Regions from separate parts of the Acidihalobacter sp. genome, predicted to be linked through region 1. Evidence: predicted binding sites of a transcription regulator. Region 1 holds the regulator's gene; the other holds the start of a gene.
What was found. Region 1 encodes FliA, which starts transcription of late flagellar genes. Its sites were predicted from a motif close to GCTAAAGTTNNNNNNNNNNCNGCCGATA; they were not measured.

Region 1 (12,104 bases):
CTTGTCGACGTCGACCACGATGACCAGTTCCTTGTCACGCGACGCCACACCTTCGATATAGCGCGCGGCCTCCTCGTTACCCACGCTGGGGCTGGGATCGATATCTCCCCGCGGAATCTGCACGACTTCCGCCACGCCATCCACCAGGATACCCACATCCTGTCCAGCCGCCTCAAGCACGATAATCCGGCTCAAGTCGGTATTTTCAGAGTAGCTCATGCCCAAACGTAGGCGCGCGTCGATCACGGTGACGACCTTGCCGCGCAAATTGATGATACCCAGCACGTAGTCGGGGGCCCCGGGCACCGGCGAAATTTCACCAACCCGGAGCACTTCCTGTACGCGCATCACGTCCAATGCGTAGACTTCTCCATTCAGTTCGAACGTCACGCACTGCAGAACTTCGTTCTGAATTTTCTGTTTGTCGTCTGCCACTTTTGCCTACCTCTGTTCGTCACGATTCCACCGCCCGGCGCCGCTCCTGGCCAGGAGCGAACATCAATCACGCCAGTACGGACTCATCCTCGGCCACCATCCGTGCCAAGACTTCAACATCGAGCAATGCGCACATCTGGTCGAGCACCGTACCCGCCAGCCAGCGGCGCGCCGTGCGCTGTGTACGCCAGCGCACGGCCTCTGGCTGCAGTTCAATGACATCTCCCAAGCTGTCACAGGTCAGCCCCCAGCGGCCACCCTCCACCAAAAGAATATGTCCAGGCCCCGATTCCGGCTCACTCTTCGCCGCCTGCGAACGACGATCGCGGGGGAACACCAGACGGGCCGTATCAATCACACCCGTCTTGCCGCCGTCGCGCGCCAACAGGCCGAGAAACCAGTCCGGCCGTCCCGGCGTCGCAGTGATGTGTTCCCCCCACGGCTGGATGCGCGTCAGCTTGGCCAGCGGCACCGCCAGCTTGAGGGGACCGACATGGAACAGCAGGCACTGGAACTTTTCCCGCGCCCACTCCGGCACACCATCCTCCGGCTCTGGTTTCGACTCTGGTTTCGGGACGGGCACCAGCGCCAGAGCACGCGACGGCGCAATGACTTCCGGCGCCGCCATCTCAGCCTCCTGCGGCACCTGCTCCGTAGAGACCTGCAACAGCGCGTCCAGGTACGCGTCAAGTGCCTGATCCTGAGCCAGCAGAGTCGTCTTGCTCTCAGACTGCCGCGCCATGGGTTACCTCCATCGGCCAAGCCGTCATCCGGCCTTCCAACCATTCCAGCAACTGTGCGTAAGCACGGCTGCCTCGGGCACCGGGACGCAAGGTGGTCAGGGGAATCGCGGACTTGCTGGCCTCGCGGAACTGCGTATCGATCGGAATCACGCCCTTCCACACATTGTCGCCGTAGTCACCTCGCAGTTGCCTCAGCGCCTCGACCGCGGCCCGGGTACGCCGGTCGAACATCGTGGGCACGATAGTGTGCTTGAGTTCACCCGATGAGCGCGAACGCGCCACCATCGACACGGTGCGCAACATGCGCTCCAGCCCCTTGAGTGCAAGAAACTCAGTCTGTACAGGAATCAGCAGTTGTTCGCAGGCGGCCATGGCGTTCACCATCAGCACGCCTAGCATTGGCGGGCAATCGATCAGCACGCGGGCATAACGGCCATTCAGCGCACCCAAGGCATCGGCGACCACCAGTCCCATACCCTCGCGCGCGCCGAGCTGACGATCCAGCGTCGCCATCGCGGTGCTGGAGCACAACAGATCGATACCATCCACTCCCGTAGGACGCAGCAGTTCGAGCGGAGCCAACGGCTCCCCCTGTGCCCGGCGTTGGAACAGCGAATACACACCGGCGCCGTCCCCTTCCGGATCGAAGCGAAAATAGCTCGTCAGCGAGCCGTGCGGATCGAGGTCTACCAGTAACACCCGTTCGCCGCGTCGCGCCAGCAGACCTGCCAGGCTGACCGCGGTGGTCGTTTTACCGACGCCGCCTTTCTGGTTGGCAACTGCCCAGGTACGCATCTCAACCGCCTCCCGAGTATTTCGGATTCATGAAAGCCGTAGGCATGGCTTTCGAAGGCAAGGGGGTATTTTCCGCTACCACCACCAGCTCCACCCTACGGTTCTGGGCCCGTCCCTGAGGTGTGGCATTGCTGGCCACGGGGTGATACTGACCATAGCCGACAGCGGCCAGACGCTGCGGTTGAATACCGTTCTCCGTCATCTGGTGCACCACCGAAGCGGCACGTGCCGCCGAAAGCTCCCAATTGGAGGGAAATATCGGCGAATGAATGGGAACATTGTCGGTAAATCCCTCCACCTGTATCTGCACCGGAAGCGAACGCAAGGCCTGCGAAACGTCCTGAATCACGGGCTTCGCACCAGGAGCCGGCACGATGCTGCCGCTGGAGAACAGCAGATCGGTATTGATCTTGATGTCGACCCATTCCTTATGCACGTTGACGCTGACGATCTTCGAGGAAATGAGTCCGGATAGCCGCTTTTCGATCGTCGCCCCCATCTTCCGGATATCGGGCGGGGCCGGACGCGCCGCTCTCTTGGGCGTTTCAAGCTTGGGCGCCATGCTTTCCGGCAAACCATCCAGACGCATCGGCGCCGGAAAGCTCTTGAGCGGGGCATCCGCAGGCGGCCCCGCCGCCTCGACCTTGCCGACCTGTATCGGTTCGAGGCTATGCGGAGGCGTGCGAAACGCAGCGACCAACGACTCTGACAATATGCGGTACTTGCCCTCGTTGACCGACGAGATCGCATACATGACCACGAAAAAGGCGAACAGCAAGGTAATGAAGTCCGCATAGGACACCAACCAGCGTTCATGGTTGATGTGCTCTTCCGGCATTTTCCTGCGTTTGCCAGCCATGTCAGCCTCGCCTCGTTTCCCGCTACTGCAAATATCCGCGCAACTTGGCTTCGATCGCCCGCGGATTCTCACCTTCCGCGATTGCCGTCAGACCCTCGATCGTCATCTCTCGCATACGGCCCTGTGCATGGATGATGGATTTGAGCTTGCCAGCGACCGGCAGCAAAATCAGGTTTGCCAAACCCACACCATAGATGGTAGCCACGAACGCCACTGCGATGCCCTCGCCCAACTTGGACGGATCGGCCAGATTCTCCATCACGTGGATCAAGCCCATCACGGCACCGAGTATGCCGATGGTCGGCGAGTACCCTCCCGCCGCCTCGAACACCTTTGCCGCATGCATCTCCTGCTCCTCGAACGATTCCAGTTCGACCTCCATGATCGAGCGGATCGATTCGGGTTCGCGGCCATCGACCAACAACTGCAAGCCCTTGCGTGAAAACGGTTCGTCGAGTTGCTCGGACAGCGCCTCAAGACCCAGCAGCCCTTCCTTTCGCGCCAACTGGCACCATTCCACGATGCGGTCAGTTGCAGCAGCGACTCCACACGGCCGCCTTCGATGAAGTTGCCGCCGACGATAGCTCCGAAGGCCACCAGCAGGCCGAGCAGGGAAAGAATATCCACAGCTCAACCCTCCGCCACCGGTGCACGGCGCGCTCGACATGCAAGCAGTCGCCGGCTCGGGCATCGCACTAGAAACTCCTGGCCAGTTCGGGCCCGACATCGGCAAGCGTCAACACACGGTCGCTCAAGCCGGCCTCCGCCACCGCCGCGGGCATGCCATATACGGTGCAACTCGCCTGATCCTGCGACCACACCACTGAGCCGTTGCGCTTCATCAGCCGCGCGCCCTCACGTCCGTCCGCTCCCATACCGGTGAGAATCACGCCGAGATTCTTGCCCGCGTTGACACGCTCGGCCGAAGTGAAAGCGACATCGACACTGGGCTTGTAATTCAATTCGGGCGGACTCTCGCTTACCCGCACGCGCAACGCACCGGCATTTCCCTCAATCTGCAACTGTTTACCGCCAGGCGCGAGCAGAGCCAAGCCGGGGCGCAGCACGTCCTGATCTTTCGCCTCACGAACCTCGATGGCGCACAGACCGTTCAGACGTTCGGCGAACGTCGGCGTGAACGCCCCTGGCATGTGCTGGATGAGGACCAACGGACGATGGAAGGTACCGGGCAAAGCGGTCAGCACACGTTGCAAGGCCACCGGTCCGCCAGTCGAGGTTCCGATCAACACCAGACTGCAATCGCGCACCGAGACGCCGGGACGGGCCGCTACGGAAGGCGCACTGCGTACCGGCGCCGCTGGCACGCGCGGGGCCGCGGGCGCGTGAGGTGCGCGTCGGGCCAGCGTTTTGATGCGCTGACACAGCACACGTCCGACCTCGACCCGGTCGCGGGCAATTTCCTCGAACTGTTTGGGCAGAAAATCCGCCGCCCCCGCATCTAGAGCATCGAGCGTTGCGCGCGCGCCCTCCTGGGTCAGGGAGGAGAACATCAGCACCGGACGCGGACTGCGCGCCATGATCCGCCGCAAAGCGGTAATGCCGTCCATGACCGGCATCTCGATGTCCATGGTCACAAGGTCGGGCTTCAGAGTGAGCGTCTGCTCGACGGCCTCCTGTCCGTTCCCGGCCATTCCCACGACCTGTATCGTCGGATCAGCTTCGAGCATACTTTTGATCGCACGCCGGAAAAACGCCGAATCGTCGACGACCAGTACCCGTATTGCCATTCCCTAACTCCTTGCCAAGAAGCGCACCTCCCGTTCGGTGCCACCCCTTCCAACTGTGCCTACGCGGCCAGTCCGTGCGCGCGCATGATACCCGGCAAATCCAGGATCAACGCCAAATGGCCGTCACCGGTAATCGTCGCTCCAGCATAGCCCGGTACCTGTCGCAACCCCGGCCCCAGCGGCTTGATCACCACTTCCTCCTGGCCGAGCAGATCGTCGACCACATAACCGACCCGTTTGGTGCCAATATGAACCACCACAACGTGCCCCAAGCCGTCGCGCGTCCGCTCCGGCACACCCGGCGCCAGCCAGCGCCCGAGTCGCACCAGTGGCAGCGCCTTTTCCCGCACCACGATGACTTCCTTATTGTCCACCTGCTTGGTGTGATTCAGATCGAAATCGAGGATTTCACCAATCGAACTCAGCGGGATTGCGAACGGACGCCCACCGACCTTGACCATCAGCGTCGGCACGATCGCCAGCGTCAAGGGCAGGCGAATCCGGATGACGGTGCCACGGCCAGGTTCCGACTCGATCTCGATACTGCCGTTGAGCCCTGCGATACGGGTCTTGACCACATCCATGCCCACACCGCGCCCGGAGATGTCGGAAACCTGCTCCTTGGTCGAAAAGCCAGGCTGGAAAATCAGGTCGAACACTTCCGCCCGGCTCAGACGATTAGCGGACGACTCGTCCATCAGACCTTTCTCGACCGCCTTGGCCCGAAGTATGTCCGGATCCATGCCCTTGCCGTCGTCCTCGATGGCCAACAGGATATGGTCGCCCTGCTGTTCGGCAGACAGCAACAACTCTCCTGTCGTCGGCTTGCCGGCCTGGGCGCGCACGTCAGGCATCTCGATCCCGTGATCGACCGAGTTTCGTACCAGATGCACCAGCGGATCCGCCAGCGCCTCGACCAGATTCTTGTCCAATTCGGTCTCTTCGCCCCGCAGCTCCAGGTTCACTTCCTTGGCCATGTTGCGAGCCAGATCCCGCACCACTCTCGGAAAACGTCCGAAAACCTTCTTGATCGGCTGCATGCGCGTACGCATGACGGCGTTCTGCAGATCGGTCGTGACCAGCTCCAGGCTGGAAATCGCCCCTGACACCGCCTCATCGTTAGTCCGCGTACTGAGCGTGACCAGGCGATTGCGCACCAGCACCAATTCGCCGACGAGATTCATGATGTCGTCCAGGCGTTCGACGTCGACGCGTACGGTGGTCTCGGCCGGTGGCGTCTGCACCGCCTTGGGAGCAGCCGCCGGCGCGGGCCGAGATTCGGGCCGAGCCGGGGCAGACGGCTTGCTATTGTCCTGCTTCGCCTTCACCTCGGACTTGCCATCTGCCTTGGGCTTGGGCGCATCGGCAGTCTGTCCGCTGCCGCCCTGCGGCGCGGCACCGGCGCCATGCAACTGATCGAGCAGTGCCTCGAACTCATCCTCGCTAATCTCGTTGCCGCCGGAGGCGGCGGGCGTGGCCGGTTCTTCCCCTTCCGGCTGACCGCTATGTTTGCCCTCGCCGTGCAACTGATCCAGCAGAGCCTCAAATTCCGCATCGGTAATCTCGTCCGACTGCGCACCGGACTGGTCGGCTTCAGACTCCTGAGACGCTGACGCCACCTCCGGCTCCGCAGATGCCTCGAGCATGGCTTCGAATTCCGCGTCGGCTTCATCGACAGCAGCCGGCGGCGGCGCGACTTCCACCTGCTCGCCCGCGGCCAGTGCGGTCAGGCGCGACATTAGCGCCTCGTCAGCGGGGTCTGGCTCGCTACCGGCCCGCAGGGTGGTGAACATCACATTCAGAGCATCCACCACCGCCAGAATGACGTCCATCAACCCGGCATCGACCTGGCGTTCGCCCTGGCGCAGCTGGTTGAAAACGTCCTCGGCGTGATGACAGACATCAACCAACGGGTGCAGCCCGAGGAAGCCAGCACCACCCTTGATGGTATGAAAGCCTCGGAATATGGCGTTCAGCAGGTCGGAATCAGCGGGATCGCGCTCGAGATCCAACAACTGGCCGCCGAGGCCATCCAGGATTTCACCGGCTTCGATCAAAAAATCCTGCAGCAGTTCGTCGTCCGCCCCGATACTCATGTATTTCCCCTTGCCATACCGCAACGCCTGCCAACCAAAGCGCCGCCGTTGTCGATGAAATCAACGTTCACAGCTAAGCCGCGGGCACGGATACGCCAATCGTTCTTCAGAATCAGAAACCGAGACTGGACAACAGATCGTCGACTTCATCCTGACCGTGTACGACGTCAGCCTTGTCCACGCCCGGCACGGCCGGTCCGTAACCATGGCTGTCATTCTTGTTTTCGGCCGCAGTCGGGATTTCTTCAGTCGTACGGGCCATGCGCTCGCCGGCGACCCGCACCAGACCGACCAGTCCCTCTTCGACTTCCTGCACCAGATCGATGACACGGCGGATCACCTGGCCGGTCAGATCCTGAAAATCCTGCGCCATCATGACCTCGGAAAGCTGCGCGGAAACGGCGACGCTCTCTTCCTTCGCGCACCCCAGGAACTCGCTCAATTCGCGGCTGAGTTCACGGAATTCCTGCACATCCAGTTCGCGGCTGCGAAAACGCTCCCAGCTCTGCGCAAGTTCACCCGAACGGTCGCTGATACGGCTCAGGCGGGGCATGCTGTCCTCGATCGCATTCAGCGTCCGGTTCGCGGCCTGTTCGGTCATGGTGACCACGTAACTGAGCCTCTCCTTGGCGTCGGGGATATCGGTTTCGGTGATTTCGCTCAGACGCGAATCCATGCGAAAACTGTTCAGCGCTTCGTGCAGCTGGCGCGTCAGGCGTCCCAACTCATTGAACAGGCTTCGCTCGTGCTGGGCGCCCAGCGTGTCCAGCAGCGTTGCCACTTCGCTTTCATCGCCGCTCTCCAGCGCGCTCACCAGATTGCGCGCCACCTGCAGGCGGTCGTCCGTACTTTCCGACTGATTGTTTTCCTGATCGCTCACGACATCACCCTTCCAGACGCTCGAAGATTTTTTCAATTTTTTCCTTCAGCGTCTCCGCCGAAAAAGGCTTGACCACATAGCCGTTGACACCGGCCTGCGCCGCCTCGACGATCTGGTCCCGGCGCGCCTCCGCCGTGACCATGAGCACCGGTAGCGAGGCGAGCTTCGGGTCGGCCCGCACAGCCCTGAGAAGCTCGATGCCCGGCATCTTCGGCATATTCCAGTCGGTGATGAGGAAATCGTATTTGCCGGTCTGCAGCATCGGCAACGCACTGGTGCCGTCATCCGCCTCTGCGGCGTTGTTGAAGCCCAGTTCGCGCAGGAGATTCTTGATGATGCGACGCATCGTCGAAAAATCATCCACGACGAGAATCTGCATGTCCTTGTTCACAAACACACCTCATTGTTTTGATTCATGTTTCGGACGTTGCTTGGCGCCCAACAGGCCGGAATCCGATCACGCTAACACGCTGTAGACGCAGCGCTAGCCCCGCCAGTCGACCATCCTCGCTCGCAATCGCACCAATGCCTGACTGTGGATCTGCGATACCCGCGATTCGGTCACGCCCAAGACCTCACCGATCTCGCGCAAATTCAGCTCGTCGTCGTAGTACAACGACAGCACTAACGCCTCACGCTCCGGCAAACCGGCAATTGTACTCGCCAATGCCTCTCGAAAGTCATCATCCGCCAGCGCCTCATACGGATTATGTCCGCCGCCAGGCAATGTCGCGTCGCGACTTTCGCTTTCACTCTCGCCCAGCGAGTCATTAAAACTGAACACCTGATGGCTTGACGCATCGCGTGCCCATTGATGGTATTCATTCAGGTCGACACCCAGTTCCTCCGCGATCTCGGCATCGCGCGCCGCACGGCCGACACGATTCTCCACTGCACGCACGGCAGCAGACAACTCGCGCGCCTTGCGGTGCACGGAGCGCGGCGCCCAATCGCTGCGCCGCACTTCGTCCAGCATGGCGCCGCGTACTCGGATGCCGGCATAAGTCTCGAAGCTAGCTCCCTGATCCGACTGGTAGTTACGGGCCGCTTCGATCAACCCCACGATCCCCGATTGCACCAGATCGTCGACCTGCACATTGGCGGGCAAGCGGTGGATCAGGTGATAAGCGATACGCTTGACCAGCGGAACGTGTTGCGCCACCAGCCGATCGACATCCTGCGTATCACTCACCGCATACATGCTCAATCGCCCCACAGTGCTTCGACTGCCGATGGCGCGTTCAGCAAACGCTCGACAAAAAACTCCAAATGCCCCCGTGTGCCGCTCTGTACAGGCCAGTTATCGGCACGCAGAGCCAAATTCTTGAATGCGCGGCCGGAAGGGCTGCCCGGGTACATTTCCACCACCGCGCCCTGACGCTGCACGGCCTGACGCAACATCGGATCTTCCGGGACCGCCCCTATGTAGTGCAGGGTCACGTCCAAAAAACGACCGCACACAGCCGCCATCTTGCGGTAGAGGACATTGCCTTCCTGTCCGTCGCGCACCCGGTTGGCCAGGATATGGAAACGCCCGATGCCGTGTTCGCGACTGAGCACCTTGATCAGCGCATAGGCGTCGGTCATCGAAGCCGGCTCGTCGCAGACTACGACGATGACCTCCTGTGCTGCGCGGCTGAAACTGATCACCTCGTCGGAAATACCCGCCGGGGTATCGACCACCAGTACGTCCAGCGGCACGCTCAACTCACTGAAGGCTCGGATCAATCCGGCATGCTCGGCCTGCGAGAGACCGGCCATGCGCGACACGCCCGATGCCCCCGGCACCACCTGAATCCCCCGCGGCCCCGACACCAGGATTTCGTCCAGAGTGCACTCGCCGCTGATGACGTGCGACAGATTGGCGGTGGTCTGCAGACCGAGCACCACGTCCACATTGGCCAGCCCCAGATCCGCATCCATCAACATGACCTGGCGGCCGAGACCGGCCAATGCGGTGGCCAGATTCACCGAAACGTTCGTCTTGCCCACGCCGCCCTTGCCACTGGTCACGGCGAGTACCCGCACCGGTTGCGACTCCCGCACCCGCTGCAGGCCCTGAGCCTGATCTTCGGCCTTATCCGGCATAAGCATGCTTCGAACTCCTGTCATTGCCTCGTGCACCGACCATGCTCCAGTCTTCGCTGCGGCGGCGTTTGGCCAGTTCCACAGCCTGCCCCAGCAGTCGCTGCAGCCGCGCCGGCTCGAGGTCCTCCGCGATGCGCTGCCCAGTACCAAGATAGCTCAAACGCAGGCCTCCATATCCGATCAACGCCGAAAACGGCTCTCCCAGGCTCTCCGCCTCGTCCAGCTTGGTCAAGACGACGCCACTCAACGGCGCCTGCCCGAAACGCCGCAGCGTCTCACCCAAGGCGCCGCGCGCCATATTCGCGGCCAGCACCATGTACAGACGCACTTCGGGCACATCAGCCAACGCCTGCAACTGTTCCTGTAGATGTTCGTCCCGAGGTGACATTCCAGGAGTATCGATCAATATCAGACGCTTGTCGTTGAGACCTGGCAGAAGGCGGCGCAGTTCCTCGGCGCATTCGGCCTGATAAACCGGGACGCCGAGCAACTGGCCCAGCGTCGTCAGCTGGGCATGTGCGCCGATGCGGTACCCGTCGGTACTCACCAGGGCCACATGACCGCGTCCATGGCGGATGATGTAGCGCGCAGCCAGCTTGGCCAGGGTGGTCGTCTTGCCGACGCCCGTGGGCCCGAGCAAGGCGATAACGCCACCATCCTGCACAATCTCATCGTTGCCTAGATGCAGGCGGTCGGCCAGCGTCGCCAGCGCATCGCGCCATGCATGTCGAAAGTCATCCGTGGGTGGACCGGCTTCTGCGATGGCCCGTGCCAGATCGGCATCCATCCCCATGCGCTCGAGTTGACGCACCACCTCGGCCTGGCGCGGGCGCTCACGCGCGAACTCACTCCAGGCGATGCGCGCCAGCTGTCCTTCCAGCAGATCGCGCATCGATGCCAGCTCGCGCCGTAACGCGCTCACCGTCGCGCTGTCGTCCTCCTCGGCACTTGGCTTCGCAACCTTCGCCGGCTGCTCCGTCCGCGGCCAGGGTGCATCCTCGCGCAGGCTTGCGGCAACCGCAGGGGTAGCGGCTTTGGGTGCGGCAGCCGGCAAAGCCGCGGCTGCCCGCGGGGCCGGCTCGCTGCGCCGCGTCATGTCCGCGACCAACTCGGCGTCGAAATCGACTGCCGCCATCAACTCGATGCCGCCGTCGACCTGACGGCTGGAAAGTATCACCGCATCGGCGCCCAGCGAATCGCGCACCAAGCGAATCGCCTGACGCATGTCCTGAGCCATAAAGCGTTTGATCTTCATTCGAACCCCTCAAACCCTTCCCCAAGGAAGGCCTCAGACAAGGCCTTCCTCATGCCGCGCGGCCCGGCGAGGTACCGCCGGACTCTCCGCCAACGGTGGCCACGATGCGCAGGCGCTTGTTGTCCGGAATTTCCGTGAACGCCAGCACGTGCAGACCGCGAACCGCGGAACGCAGCCAGCGCGCCAACCAAGGCCTCAGATCCGGAGAAACAACCAGTACCGCAGGCTCTCCAGCCAACTCCTGACGCTGCGCCGCCTCGCCGACCGCCTGCTGCAAACGTTCGGCCAGACCCGGCTCCAGCGCCAATCCGCCGCCACTCTGCACTGACTTTTGCAACATCTGTTCCAGCGTGGGATCCAACGTCATCAAATTCAGTTCGTCCGCCATGCCGTAGATATGCTGGATGATCGTACGGCTCAGCGAGGCCCGTACGCTGGAACTCAAAACGTCGGGGTCTTGACTCTTTCCGGCCTGGGCCGCCAAGGATTCGGCGATCGTGCGCAGGTCCCTGATCGGAATGCCCTCGGCCAGCAGATTCTGCAACACCTTGAGCACCACGCCGAGCGGCAGCGGTTTCGGGGTCAGGTTCTCGACCAGCTTGGGTGCACTCCTGCCAAGCATGTCCAACAGATGCTGGACCTCTTCGTGACCCAGCAACTCGTGCGCATGGGCCTGCAGGATCTGGCTCAGGTGCGTGGCGATCACGGTGGCCGCATCGACCACGGTATAGCCCAGAGTCTGAGCCTGGTCGCGGTTGCCGGGCTCGATCCACACCGCCTCCAGACCGAAACTGGGATCACGCGTGGCGAGCCCGTCCAACTGCCCGAACACCGACCCCGGATTGATCGCCAGCTCGCGGTCGGGATACACCTCGGCCTCGCCGACGGGCACGCCGTTGAGGCTGATGCGGTAGGCATTGGGGGTAAGTTCGAGATTATCCCGGATGTGCACGGGGTGCACGAGGAAGCCCAGCTCCTGCGAGAGCTTGCGCCGCACGCCCTTGATGCGCGTCATCAACACTCCGCCCTGACTTTTGTCTACCAGCGGAATCAGGCGGTAGCCAACCTCCAGACCAACGATATCGACCGGTGCAACGTCGTCCCATGACAGCTCGCGCTGCTGCGGCTCGACCGGCCCCTCGGGCGGTTCCGCGGCGGCCGCCTCGGCCTGCTGGCGTCCGCGCATGATCATGAAGCCGCCGACG
Region 2 (12,104 bases), on a different contig from region 1:
AATCGAAATGCTTCTGCTCGCGAAAGAAATAGGTTTCATTCGTGGTCAGCAGGTCCAGCGCGACTTGCGCCTCCGAGCCGGGCGCGAGTGCGCCATCACCGATGCGTTCCAGGTACTCGGAATAGCTGGTACAACCGATTTCGCGCAAGCGTCGGTCGAGACGCCCTGAAACCAGTGCCCGTTTGGCCTCGCTAAGGCTGATACCCGCGCGCTGATATACGAATTTGCGTATGGCGGCGAAATCAGCGTCGCCCAGCACCGCAGGACTGCCACCCGACAACGGACCGGCGGGCCTGCGCGCCGGAGTCTGCAGGTTTCGCTCAACCGCCCGTTCGGTCATTGGCGTCCTGTTCCTGCGGCAGATTCCACTGCTGGGACTGCGACAACTGCGCCATTTCCTTGATCGACAAAGCCTGATCGATCGCCAGAACTACCACGAAATGGCCCGCGACCTTGCCGATACCTTGGATGAAGTCATTGCGCAGCCCTGCGCCGAAGGCCGGTGGCCGTTCCTGGCTATTCGCATCGATTTCCATCACCTCGTTTACCGCGTCGACGATGATGCCCAGATCCTGACGGGTCGCCTCGTCGCCAACCTCGACGATGACGATACAGCTTCTGCGACGCACTTCGGTCGGCGCACGGCCGAAACGTACGGACAGATCGATGACCGGCACGACCTTTCCGCGCAAATTGATTACGCCGCGCAGGAAAGCCGGCATCGTCGGCACCGCGGTAACCTCTTCGTACTCGATAATCTCGCGGATGTGGCGGATATCGACCGCGAAGGTCTCGGCTCCCAGACTGAAGCTCAGGTACTGCGTCGCCTCCGCGGACAAGTCTCCCGACGGCACCAGTTCGTGCGAACGCGCGCTTTCCGTGTAGTTCATACTCGCCTCCTAGAAACGCACGAATTCGCCTTCGTCCTCGATTGTCCCTGCGTCGCCGGCCCGTTCCTCCGGCGCCACGCGTGCGTGCTTGGCCGTCCGCTGCACCGCCGCCGCGCGCTCCTGTGCGGAGGCCCGCTTGCCCCCCTCGGCACGCAGCTTGAATACGGACATCAGCTGCTGCAGCTGTTCGGCCTGGCTGCTGAGTTCCTCGGAGGTTGCGGCCAGTTCCTCGGAAGCGGAAGCGTTCTGCTGAGTCGCCTGGCTGAGCTGGCTCATGGCGGTGTTGATCTGGGCGACGCCGGCGTTCTGTTCCTCTGAAGCCGCGGAAATCTCCTGCACGAGATCGGAGGTCTTGCGCACGCCTGGCACGATTTCTCCGAGCAGACGACCGGCCCGTTCGGCCTGTGCAACACTGCCGGAGGCCAGTTCGCCGATTTCCTGCGCAGCGACCTGGCTACGCTCGGCCAACTTGCGTACCTCGGCAGCTACCACCGCGAAGCCCTTGCCGTGTTCGCCGGCACGCGCAGCTTCAATGGCCGCGTTCAGGGCCAATAGGTTGGTCTGATAGGCAATGTCGTCGATAATGCCGATCTTGTCGGCGATGTCCTTCATCGCCTGGACCGTCTTTTCGACGGCATCGCCCCCCTCTGAAGCGTTCGTGGCAGCCTCTCCGGCCATGCCGTCGGTAACCTTGGCGTTTTCGGCGTTCTGCGTGATGGACGCCCCCATCTCCTCCATCGAGGCGCTGGTTTCCTCCACACTCGCGGCCTGTTCCGTAGAGGCCTGCGACACTGATTGCGCTGTTGCGCTGACCTCCTCGGAGGCGCTCGACAGCGAATCGGCAGCCGACCGCACCTCGAAGATCACTCCCGACAGGTTGTCCACCATGCGTCTCATCGCCGCCAGGAGTTGCCCGGTCTCGTCCTTGGAAACCGCCTCGACCCGCGGCGTCAGGTCGTTGTCGGCCATGCTATTGGCGACGGCAACCGCATCGCTGATCGGACGAGTGATGCTGCGCGTCGTGAAGAACGCCATACCGAGGCCCAACACGAGCGCGATCGCGACCAGGACGAATGCCTCCGCCATTGCTGCATGGTATGTCGTATTGGCCTGATGATAGGTGGTATCCAGATTCGTCTGTTGAGTCTGGATCAATGTATCCAGTTCGCTGCGCAGCTTATCCACCAGCGGCAGTCCCTCATGAGTGAACAAGGCCTGTGCCTGTGCCTGTTGACCCGCGAGCAACAGTGAGGCTGCGCGTTGATTGACGCCATCGAAATGCTGCAGCGCCGTATTGACCTGACCGAGTAACATTCGGTTCTGCGTTGAAGTAAACAGCTTTCCCGCTCGCGCGAGGGCAGCGCCGAGTTGCTGACTATCCTCCTTCAGCTGTTTTAGATCAGCGCTGCGTTCGGAGGCATCCGTGGCAAGTAGTGCGCCGCGAAAATCGGCGTCCGACCCCAGCACCTTGGACTTCATGTCCATCACCAGTTTCGCCTTGACCCAGGCGTCCTGAGCAATTCGATCCGTACCACTTTTAATCGACGCCATCTGGCTCAAACCCATGACGGCGACGGCAATCAGCAACGCCAGCACCAGGACAAATCCCAGTCCCAATCTGACGCCTATGCGCAAGTTATTGAACGACATCTCAGCTCACCCCGCTTGCTAGCTCTTAATACGCGTATTGATTGAAAGGTGTAAATTCAGGTCGTAGCGGTATTCGTTATCCTTCCCGGAGACTCCGTCCGCCGTGCGGAGGTTTCGTTCTGTACCGCAGCCTGGATCAGCCCAGGCACGTCGAGAATCAAAGCCAGCCTGCCACTGCCCAGAATGGTCGATCCCCCGATTCCCTTGAGGTGATGGAACAGCTCGCCCAAGGGCTTGATCACCGCCTGGATCTCTCCCAGCAATTCACCGGCAACCAAGCCAATCCGCTCGCTCCCGCTTTGCACCACCACCAGTCCTTCACGTTGTACGGCGCCGCGACGTTGGCCAAAGAAATCGTCCAGTCGCAAATAGGGCAGCACCGCATCGCGCAGCTTGATGTAGTCGCCGTAGCCCGAGTGCTCCTCCACGCCGGAAAAGTCCGTGCACTCCACCACACTGTCCAGCGGCAGCACGTAGCGCGCATCGCCGACGCCTAGCAGGAAACCGTCGATGATCGCCAACGTGAGCGGCAATCTCAGTCGCACCAGCGTACCCTCGCCCTGACTGCTCTCCACCTCGACGCTACCGTGGAGCCCGGCGATGACCTGCTTGACCACGTCCATCCCCACCCCGCGTCCCGACAGGTCGCTGACTTTCTCGGCCGTGGAAAAACCGGGCTCGAAGATGAGCGGGAAAATTTCGCTTTCGCCGAGCTGCTCATCCGGCTCGATCAGCCCGCGCTCGACGGCTTTGGCACGAATTCGGACCGGGTCCAGCCCTGCGCCGTCGTCGACGATTTCAACCACCACGTTGCCCGAATCGTAATAGGCCTGAAGACGGATGGTGCCCTGCGCCGGCTTGCCAGCTGCGGTACGCACATTCGGCGTTTCGATGCCATGATCGATGGCGTTGCGCACCATGTGCGTCAGCGGGTCGGCGATCTTGTCGACCACGGCACGGTCGAGTTCGGTATCCTCGCCGCGCAGCGCCAGCTGCACCTCCTTGCCCACCTCGCGCGCAACGTCGCGAACCACGCGATGAAAGCGCGTGAAGGTATCACGTATCTCCACCATGCGCAGGCGCAGCGCGTCTTCGCGGATTACTTCGACCAACCTGGCCACCTCGGCTGCCGCCTGCAGTTGAGCCGGATTGTGGGCCTGCGTGGCAAGTTCCATCACTGCGGAAGTGGCGATCACCAGTTCGCCCACCCCATCGATCAGGGTGTCGAGCTTGTCCGCCTGCACGCGCACCACACGCGAGTCGCGGGCGCGCGTCTCCTTCACCCGCGACTGTTTTTCCAACGCCGCTTCGACGACGCGGGGCTCCACTACACCGCGCCCAACCAGCACCTGGCCTAAAGGTTCCGCCTTGTCCGCCGCCTCGGCCTGCAACCTCAACGCTTCCTGCAGTTCACGTTCGGTCAGCGTGCCGACGCCAACCAGAATCTCGCCCAGACGTATATCGTCCTCGGGCAGAGTCTGGATCAATTCGACGAAGGCCTGCAGCTTCGCCGAACTCGGCAGAATGCGGACCTCGCAATCGTCCTCCACGAACTCGAAGACATTTTCGATCGTCTGCTTGTCGATGTCGCCGCGGAAATTGATTTCGAAACCGAGATGGCAACACTCCGGATCGAAGTCCTGCCCTTCCGGCACGCCGTTGAGCATCGTCTTCACGCCAACCAGTTCGCCAAGGCTGCCCAGATAACGAATAAACGACAGCGGATCCATGCCGTTGCGGAAGGTATCCGGACCGAAACGCAGCGATATGTGCCAGCCGCCGGGCGACTCGCGGCGCGTCAACGTGGAGATGACGCTTTCGACAGCGTCACTTGCCGGCAGCAACGAGGCATCACCCGCCGTGGCCGGTACACTCGACGACGGTTTCGCCGGCGCAGACGGCACCGCTCCTAGCCGCTCGCCCAACGCAGCACTCAGGCTCAGCGTCCCGGCATCCGGATCTCCGCCCTGCTCAGCGACATCGACCAGAGTCGCAAGATGATCGCGGGCCTCGAGCAACGCCTGAATGCCCGACGAGTCCACCACCTGTGCGCCGCTGCGCACTCTGTCAAGCATGCTTTCCATGACATGCGCGAAGTCGACGATGTAATCCAGGCCAAACAACCCCGCGGACCCTTTGAGCGTATGCGCCGCCCGGAACAGCGCATTGATCTCGTCGGGCGCCACGCCATCGTTCTCGAAGCCGAGCAGCAGAGACTCCATCTCGCTCAAGAGTTCGTTTGCTTCCTCGATGAAGGTCGCCAGCGCAGCACTCAGATCGAACGGCTCGCTCATGCTTTCCCCTCCTCGGCACGCAGCACCATCGGATCCCCGAAAAAGGCCGTCAGGTGAGTCAATTCGATCGCCTCGACCACCGCTTCGCTATGCTGAACCAACGACAACTCGCGCCCCAGTCTCACAGCCTCGAGCTTAGCCTCCATCAACATCTGCAGCCCCGCTCCGTCAACCGCCTCGATATCGTGCAAGTCGACTTCAACCCGCTGCGCATCATTCAACGCCCCGAGCAGAACCTCGTTGGCGTCGGTCACGCCGTAGATATCCAGCTCGCCGGAGAATGACACACTCGTCTGCTCTGGGCTCGATTGGACTTGGATATCCATGCCAGTCTCTCCTCGTTGCCTTGACTATGTTCACACTACTTAGCACCGGGCTGCCTCGGCCGCTTTTCATAACCCTGCCCTACGGGTCGCATCCGATTGACCGGCACTCAGCGTTGCTAGTCGCCTTTGACATGACCAAACCTCTCTCCCTGCGCCTTGCTTGGCGGCCAGCTTAGCGCGTCACACGATAGCGTGAGGCCCTAGGGCCCGAGCAGCTTGGACACGGCCGCAAGCATCTGCGCCGGCTGGAAGGGCTTGACCATCCAGGCCTTGGCGCCCGCTACGCGTCCCTCATCCTTACGCGTCGCACCAGCCTCCGTGGTCAACATGATCACCGGGAGAAAGCGGTACTCGGGACGTTGTTTGAGTATCTTCACAAACGTAATGCCGTCCATGCGCGGCATATTCACATCGCTGATCACCAAATGAACCTTGTTGCCATTGAGCTTGTCCAGCGCGTCCTGCCCGTCGCCTGCTTCCATGACCTGATAACCGGCGCCGCTCAGGGCCATGCGCACGACTTGTCGCAATGAGGCAGAGTCGTCCACGATCATTACGGTCTTAGCCATGAGTTCACCCGTCCAGTGTCTAACCGTTCAAAAAAAGGTGACATCGCCGCCACCGGCGACTCCCTCGGTCTTACCCCGATGGTTCATTTTCTGTTCCTCGGTCGTGTACTGGCGCTCTATCTCATCGAGCCAACGCACGATGCGCTCATGTTCACCGACGCTCCCCTGCATCTGCTCGATTTCCGTCGTCAGACTCTCGAGGCTATCGCGCGCATGGGCCAGGATCTGGCTTACCCGATCCTGAAACTGCAGCGACACAAGCATCTGCGTCACTTCCTCTCTGATACCGCCTGTTTCATTCTCGACTTCCGATCCCAGCTCCTGCATCTGGACCGAATACGCCTGAAAACGCTGCAGCACGTCACCAATCGCCGACTCTGCCGAGGTCAACGCCTCGCCTTCTTCCGCACCGGCCTGCACCACCGCCTCGCTCACGCCCGAAAGCGCATTGCTGATCAGTTTCACGTTCTCGACCATGCGGTGCCCGGTATCGCTGGACTGCGCGGACAGTTTGCGAACCTCATCGGCGACCACCGCAAACCCGCGCCCCTGTTCACCCGCACGAGCAGCCTCGATGGCCGCATTCAAGGCAAGCAGATTCGTCTGAGAGGCAATTGCTCCGACCTCCGTGGCCATGCCGTGCAGCGCAGCCGCATGCTCGTCCAAGCCACCGATGGCGCTGGTCACCGCGTCGCGGCGCTTGGCCGCCACGCGCAATGCGTCGAGGACGCTGTGAAGATCCGTTTCGCTGCTGCGAATGGTTCCGCCGGAACCGGTTTCCCCATCTCCGCTCGTCACTCTGGATGCGGCCTCGACGGTCGCTTCCAGTCGTTCGATGAGAGCCTGGAAGCGGGAACTGAGGGAAATGATGGCCTCCTCGCTTTGCTTCCGTCCGCTCTCTATCTGACGTGCCAGAATAGGCAGCGCGGTATTGCAGGCGTGGCGCAAGGCTGCCGCGAGTTCGTCGTCCGAAGAGACAGGCATCTCTTCGATCTCGGCAATCGCCATCGCCGGCCTTGAGCTGCGTTCGACGAGAAACGTGGCGACAATCACCGCCAGCACCGCCGGCCATATGAACCAGGGCCAGACAAGGCCCAGCAGAAGACCCGCCAGTGCTACGGCGGCAACCCAGTACGACGAACGCCGCAGTCCCCGCGCCGCCGAATCACGCGAAGCCCCATCGCCATTCGCCACGCCCTGCGAACGCACCGGTGAACCGTTCATAGTAATGATTCCTTCATATGCCACCTCGCAAAGGCACAGACACCGTGCCGCGCCTCGACTCTGGCCATTTGCTACCCGTATCGGCGGTTCGATCGTCTTCTTGATAGTAAAGCCGATATTTTTTTAGTGGTAGTTGTTTGGTGAAAAAATTCCCTGAAATTGAATATTTATGATTTGATAATTTATCACGGATACAGTCCGTCCCTCGTTTTCACTTCACTCTCACCCACACCGCCCTCTCTATTTCCCAGGCTCCGAGCCACTCTTCCAAACCACACGGAGCTACCGGCGGAGATGCTGAGCGGCGCCCATTTCGGTTAACGCCGAGCAGATCACCATCGGCCTCTCCTGACATGACGCTCAGCAAAACGAAAAAGACTCGGGCAACGCCGATGACCTCAATGCTGCGATCCGCGGTCGGGATACACCAAGCACCCGGAGCACCACCGCGGAGTCGCCAACGGTGCTCACGCGGTTCCCGTTCCCGGCGACTGGACCTCTCCCGTGTGACGCAGATAGACCACGCCATCGCGCAGATCGAAAATCAGCACTCTATGTCCTATGCCACCAAGATGTTCCGCCTTGAGTACGAAGCCGTGTTCTTCCGCGAGGCGACGTGCGGCCCTGCACGTTGCGACTGGATACGTCCGCGCAGTCCCTCGTGCGCACCCTGTGCGGAAACATGTTGCCTCTGCCGAACAGTTTGAGTTCGTACTCTGAAGGACGAGTGCGCAGTGCACGTACACGCAGGCAGAACAACTCGATCACTTCGTCGGCGTAGCGGGCATCCAGAGCTTCATCCGCTCGACGGAGTCGCGAGCGACTGGGGAGCATGAAGTGCGCGATACCTCCGACACGCAGCCGGGGATGCCACAGTGTCATGGCAACGCAGGAGCCCAGCAGTGTCCTGCCCCTCACGTCCTCCCGGACGCCGAAGTAAAATCCTCCGGGTTCGAGAAAAATCCCACTGAGGTCGACGGCCGTGTTCACAGACGGCGATAGATCGAAGACGACACCGACAGCAGTTCATCGCACATGCCGCGAAGACTTTCCGAATGGCCGACGAACAGATAGCCACCGGGTCGAATGCGGGTCAACAGTCGCTTGCAGACGCTGCGTCTGGTGTTCTGGTCGAAGTAGATCATCACATTACGCAGGAACACGACATCGAAGAAGTCGATCTCGGGCAATTGCTCGATCAGATTGACCGCACGGAACTCGATGCGTTCGCGCAAATGCCTGTCCACGACGAACCCGCCCTGTTTGGACCCAACGCCGCGCAGGCAATAGGTTTGCAGCAGATGTTTCTGGATACGATGGTACCGCGGTGACCTCTTCGTACTCGATGATTTCGCGGATATGGCAGATATCGACCGCAAACGTCTCCCCGCCCAGACTGAAACTCAGGTGCTGCGTGACCCCGGCCGACGAACTACCGATCGGCACCAGATCATGCGAGTACGCGCTCTCGGTGTATTCCATCATGCCTCCCTAGGCCCTTTGTACACTACTTGAGCAAACCGGCCCTACGAGTAGCGTCCGCCCGGCCGCCCCTCAGCGCTGCTCGTCGTTCAGTTTGGAATGACCAGACCTCTCTCCTCACGCCTTGATTGACTAGCAACCGGGCGCAACAGCGCACCGCGCAGTAGTGTACGCAGGCCCTAGAAGCGCACGAACTCGCCCTCGTCCTCGACTACCGCTGCATCGGCCGCGCTGTTCTTACGTGGCAGGAGTACGTGCTTGGCCTTCCGATGTCTCAAGGTGTGAATTCAGGTCGTAGCGGTATTCGTTATCCGTCCCGAAGACAAAGTCGACGATGTAATCGAGCCCGAACAGTCCGGCAGAACCTTTGAAGGGATGAGCGGCGCGAAATAGCGCGTTGATCTCGTCCGCGGCTATGCCATCGTTCTCGAAACCGAGCAGCAAGTCTCCACCTCGGCAAGGTCGCCGGCGCGGCACTCATGTCGAACGGTTCGCTCATATCTTGGAAACCTCGGCGCGTAGCACCACAGGGTCGCCGAAAAAGGCGTTCAGCTGGACGAGTTCGATCGCCTCGATGACGGCTGCGCTATGCCTGCGAAGGAGCAACTCGCGGTTCAGCCGTACCGTTTCGAACTTGATCGCCATCAGCATCTGCAAGCCCGCGCCGTCGATTGCTTCAACGTCGTGCAGGTCGACCTCAACCCGCTCCGCCTCGTTCAGAACACGGCGCAAAGTTTCGTTGGCCTCGGCCACCCCGTGGATATCCAGCTCGCCGGCGAGAACTACACTGCCCTGCTCCGGCGTCGATTGAGTTTGGATATCCATGCCGAGTCTCGCAACGCTGCCTACGGTCCGACCAGTTTGGACACGGCCGCCAACATCTGCGCCGGCTGGAAAGGCTTGATCATCCAGGCCTTGGCGCCAGCTGCGCGTCCCTCGTCCTTGCGCGCCTCTCCCGCCTCCGTAGTCAGCATAATCACCGGCAGGAAACGGTACTCGGGCTTCTGCTTGAGTGTCTTCACGAACGTGATGCCGTCCATGCGCGGCATGTTTACGTCGCTGATCACCAGATGGACCTTGTTGCCGTTGAGCTTGTCGAGCGCCTCCTGCCCGTCGCCGGCATCCATGACCTGATAACCGGCACCGCTCAGAGCCATACGCACGACCTGGCGCAGCGAGGCCGAATCGTCCACGATCATTACCGTCTTCGCCATGTACTTACCCCTTCGGTATTCAACAGCCTTCAGAAAAAAGTGATGTCGCCATCGGCGACCACAGCGGCCTTGCCCTGCGGCACTTCGGCATTGCTTGTGGCGGCCGCACTATGAATCTAGCGATACACTACGCCTCGCGTTGGGTAACTGGCCCATTCAAGTCCAGGCGGCGCGCAAGCGCTCACGGTTGAGTTGCAGCCACTGCAGGGCAATGATACTCACCGCATTGTCGATCAGGCCGCACGCGACCTGTTCGAAGGCCTCCTCGGCCGGGCGCACCTCAACGCGGATGTTTTCACCCTCATGAGCCAAACCGTGAATGCCGCCCAGTCCAGCGCTGTCGACACGGCCGACGTAGAGACTGACGCGCTCATTGCTGCCGCCCGGACTCGAGTAGTAGCTGCAGATATGCTCCAGTTCCTGCACCTGGCAACCGGCCTCCTCGAGCGCCTCGCGCCGCGCCACCTCTTCGGGTTTTTCACCCTCCTCCACCAGGCCGGCGACGATTTCGATCAGCCAGGGACTGCGCGACGATTCGAGCGCACCGATGCGGAACTGTTCGACCAGCACGATTTCGTCGCGCACCGGATCGTAGGGCAGTACGCCGGCCGCATGGCCGCGTACCAGCAGCTCACGCACGATCGGCTCGCCCATGCCGCCTTCGAACAGCGCATGCCGCACGCGGTAGCGCAGCAGGCGATAGAAGCCCTGATAGCAAAGTTCCTCTTCCATGATTTCCCATTTCATCCTCGATACTCCTCGCAACGGCGGCATCAGATGCTTTGCGGACGGCACGGGCCCATCCACATCGCGTAAACTAGCGGGCTCTCGTCGACACGCAAGCTCCCGCCCCTCATTTCGATATGTCAGAACCTCCGGCCCTCACCCCGCTGCAGCGCCTCTGGGCCTACTGGCACGCCCTGGTGCACGAACACGGCTGGGTACGCCTGCTGCTGACCACCAATTTCCACCCGGTCGGAAACCGAGCCTACCGTTCCGGGCAGTTGCCACCGTGGATGCTGGTCAAACGGATCCGCCGACATGGCCTGCGCACGGTCGTCAACCTGCGCGGCCCCGTCGAAACGCCGACGCTCGCCCTGGAGCGCGAACTGTGCCGGCGCGAAGGCGTGCGCCACGTCGACCTGAGACTCTTTTCACGCGACACCCATCGCCCCGAAGTCCTGCTCGAGGCCAAGCGTCTGCTGCAGGACATCGAATATCCGGCGCTGTTTCATTGCATGTCGGGCGCAGATCGGGCCGGATTCATGGCGACACTCTACCTGCACTGGGTCGAAAACGTCCCGCTGGAAGAAACCGGACAGCTGCGCCTGTGGCCGTACTGGCACTATCGGCACGCCCGCACCGGCATGCTGGATCACTTTTTCGAATGCTATCAGCAAGCACGGCGTGAGACCGGCATCAGCCTGGAAGAGTGGATTCGCAACGAATACACCCAGGAAGCGGTGCGCGGAAGCTTCCGCAGCAACCGCTGGCTCAATGCGCTGGTCGACCGCGTACTGCGTCGCGAATAACGGACGTCAATACCAGCCCTGTTCGCCCTCGGGACGGGTGCGGAACAGCTTGAGCGTCCACATGTACTGTGCCGGATAGCGGCGAATCTGCACTTCCAGCGCCTCGTTCATGCGTCTGGCATCCCGCTCGGCTTCACCGCTGGGGAAATCCGTCAACGGCGGGTCGAGAATGATCCGATAGCGGCGCGTCGATTCATCGTAGATCGTCATGGTGGGAAGCACCGCGGCACCACTTGCCTGCGCCAACCGGCCGATGATCGGCAGCGTGGCCTTGAGGTGGCCGAACAGCGGCACGAACTCGGAGCGCTCGCGTCCATAGTCCTCGTCGGCCAGGTAGTACAGCACGCCGCCGCCGCGCAGCGCCCGCAGCAAGCCTCGCAAGCCCGCTTCGCGCGGCACGGGACGATTGCCGAAACGGCCTCGGCCATGGCTGATGAGCCAGTCGGCGAGCGCGTTGTCGAACGGATTGTAGGGGCCGTACATCGGCCCCTCCATACCCAGTCTGGGAGGCGCGATGTCGAGGCCGGCGGTATGCGCGACCATCAGGATCACGGCGCGTCCCTGCTCACGCAGCGCGTCGAGATGCTCCAGGCCGTCGATGTCGACCTCGCGGGCCAGCCGGGCTCGGCTGCCGAACCAGGCCAGCGGATAGTCCCAGATCGCCTGCCCCATCAGCCTGAAATGCTCGCGTATCATCGCCGTGCGGGCACTCGCATCCAGCTCCGGCAGGCAGCGGTTCAGATTGATTTCCGCGACCCGGCGTGGCCCCTTGTTGAAACGCCAGGCCAGCCCGCCGAGCGCGCGGCCGACGCGCCGCCGCAATGCGCGGGGCAACACCCAATGGGTCGCCCAGATGCATCCGACCAACAGCCAGCCGGGCCACTGGCGTATACCCAGAGGCGGCTTTTCGTGTTCAGCCATGC

Region 2: P8014_RS03390 (methyl-accepting chemotaxis protein) is a predicted target of FliA. The motif match lies at 7,032-7,059, and genes of this name have one in related genera.

The regions. Positions count from the first base shown of each region.
Region 1 covers NZ_JARRQY010000010.1:86,407-98,510, reverse strand. Annotated here, with positions in the region: gene P8014_RS04985 (chemotaxis protein CheW) at 1-435, opposite strand, end outside; gene P8014_RS04980 (chemotaxis protein CheW) at 503-1,177, opposite strand; gene P8014_RS04975 (ParA family protein) at 1,161-1,973, opposite strand; gene motD (flagellar motor protein MotD) at 1,975-2,832, opposite strand; partial or broken gene P8014_RS04965 (flagellar motor protein) at 2,855-3,459, opposite strand; gene P8014_RS04960 (chemotaxis response regulator protein-glutamate methylesterase) at 3,528-4,580, opposite strand; gene P8014_RS04955 (chemotaxis protein CheA) at 4,640-6,676, opposite strand; gene P8014_RS04950 (protein phosphatase CheZ) at 6,789-7,556, opposite strand; gene cheY (chemotaxis response regulator CheY) at 7,561-7,935, opposite strand; gene P8014_RS04940 (RNA polymerase sigma factor FliA) at 8,041-8,757, opposite strand; gene P8014_RS04935 (MinD/ParA family protein) at 8,760-9,650, opposite strand; gene flhF (flagellar biosynthesis protein FlhF) at 9,634-10,899, opposite strand; gene flhA (flagellar biosynthesis protein FlhA) at 10,949-12,104, opposite strand, start outside.
Region 2 covers NZ_JARRQY010000007.1:21,296-33,399, forward strand. Annotated here, with positions in the region: gene P8014_RS03360 (protein-glutamate O-methyltransferase CheR) at 1-340, opposite strand, end outside; gene P8014_RS03365 (chemotaxis protein CheW) at 321-890, opposite strand; gene P8014_RS03370 (methyl-accepting chemotaxis protein) at 900-2,540, opposite strand; gene P8014_RS03375 (chemotaxis protein CheA) at 2,597-4,834, opposite strand; gene P8014_RS03380 (STAS domain-containing protein) at 4,831-5,160, opposite strand; gene P8014_RS03385 (response regulator) at 5,361-5,729, opposite strand; gene P8014_RS03390 (methyl-accepting chemotaxis protein) at 5,757-6,791, opposite strand; gene P8014_RS03395 (CheR family methyltransferase) at 7,940-8,332, opposite strand; gene P8014_RS03400 (Hpt domain-containing protein) at 8,673-8,879, opposite strand; gene P8014_RS03405 (STAS domain-containing protein) at 8,931-9,260, opposite strand; gene P8014_RS03410 (response regulator) at 9,281-9,649, opposite strand; gene nudF (ADP-ribose diphosphatase) at 9,806-10,396, opposite strand; gene P8014_RS03420 (tyrosine-protein phosphatase) at 10,513-11,181, shown strand; gene P8014_RS03425 (lipid A biosynthesis acyltransferase) at 11,188-12,102, opposite strand.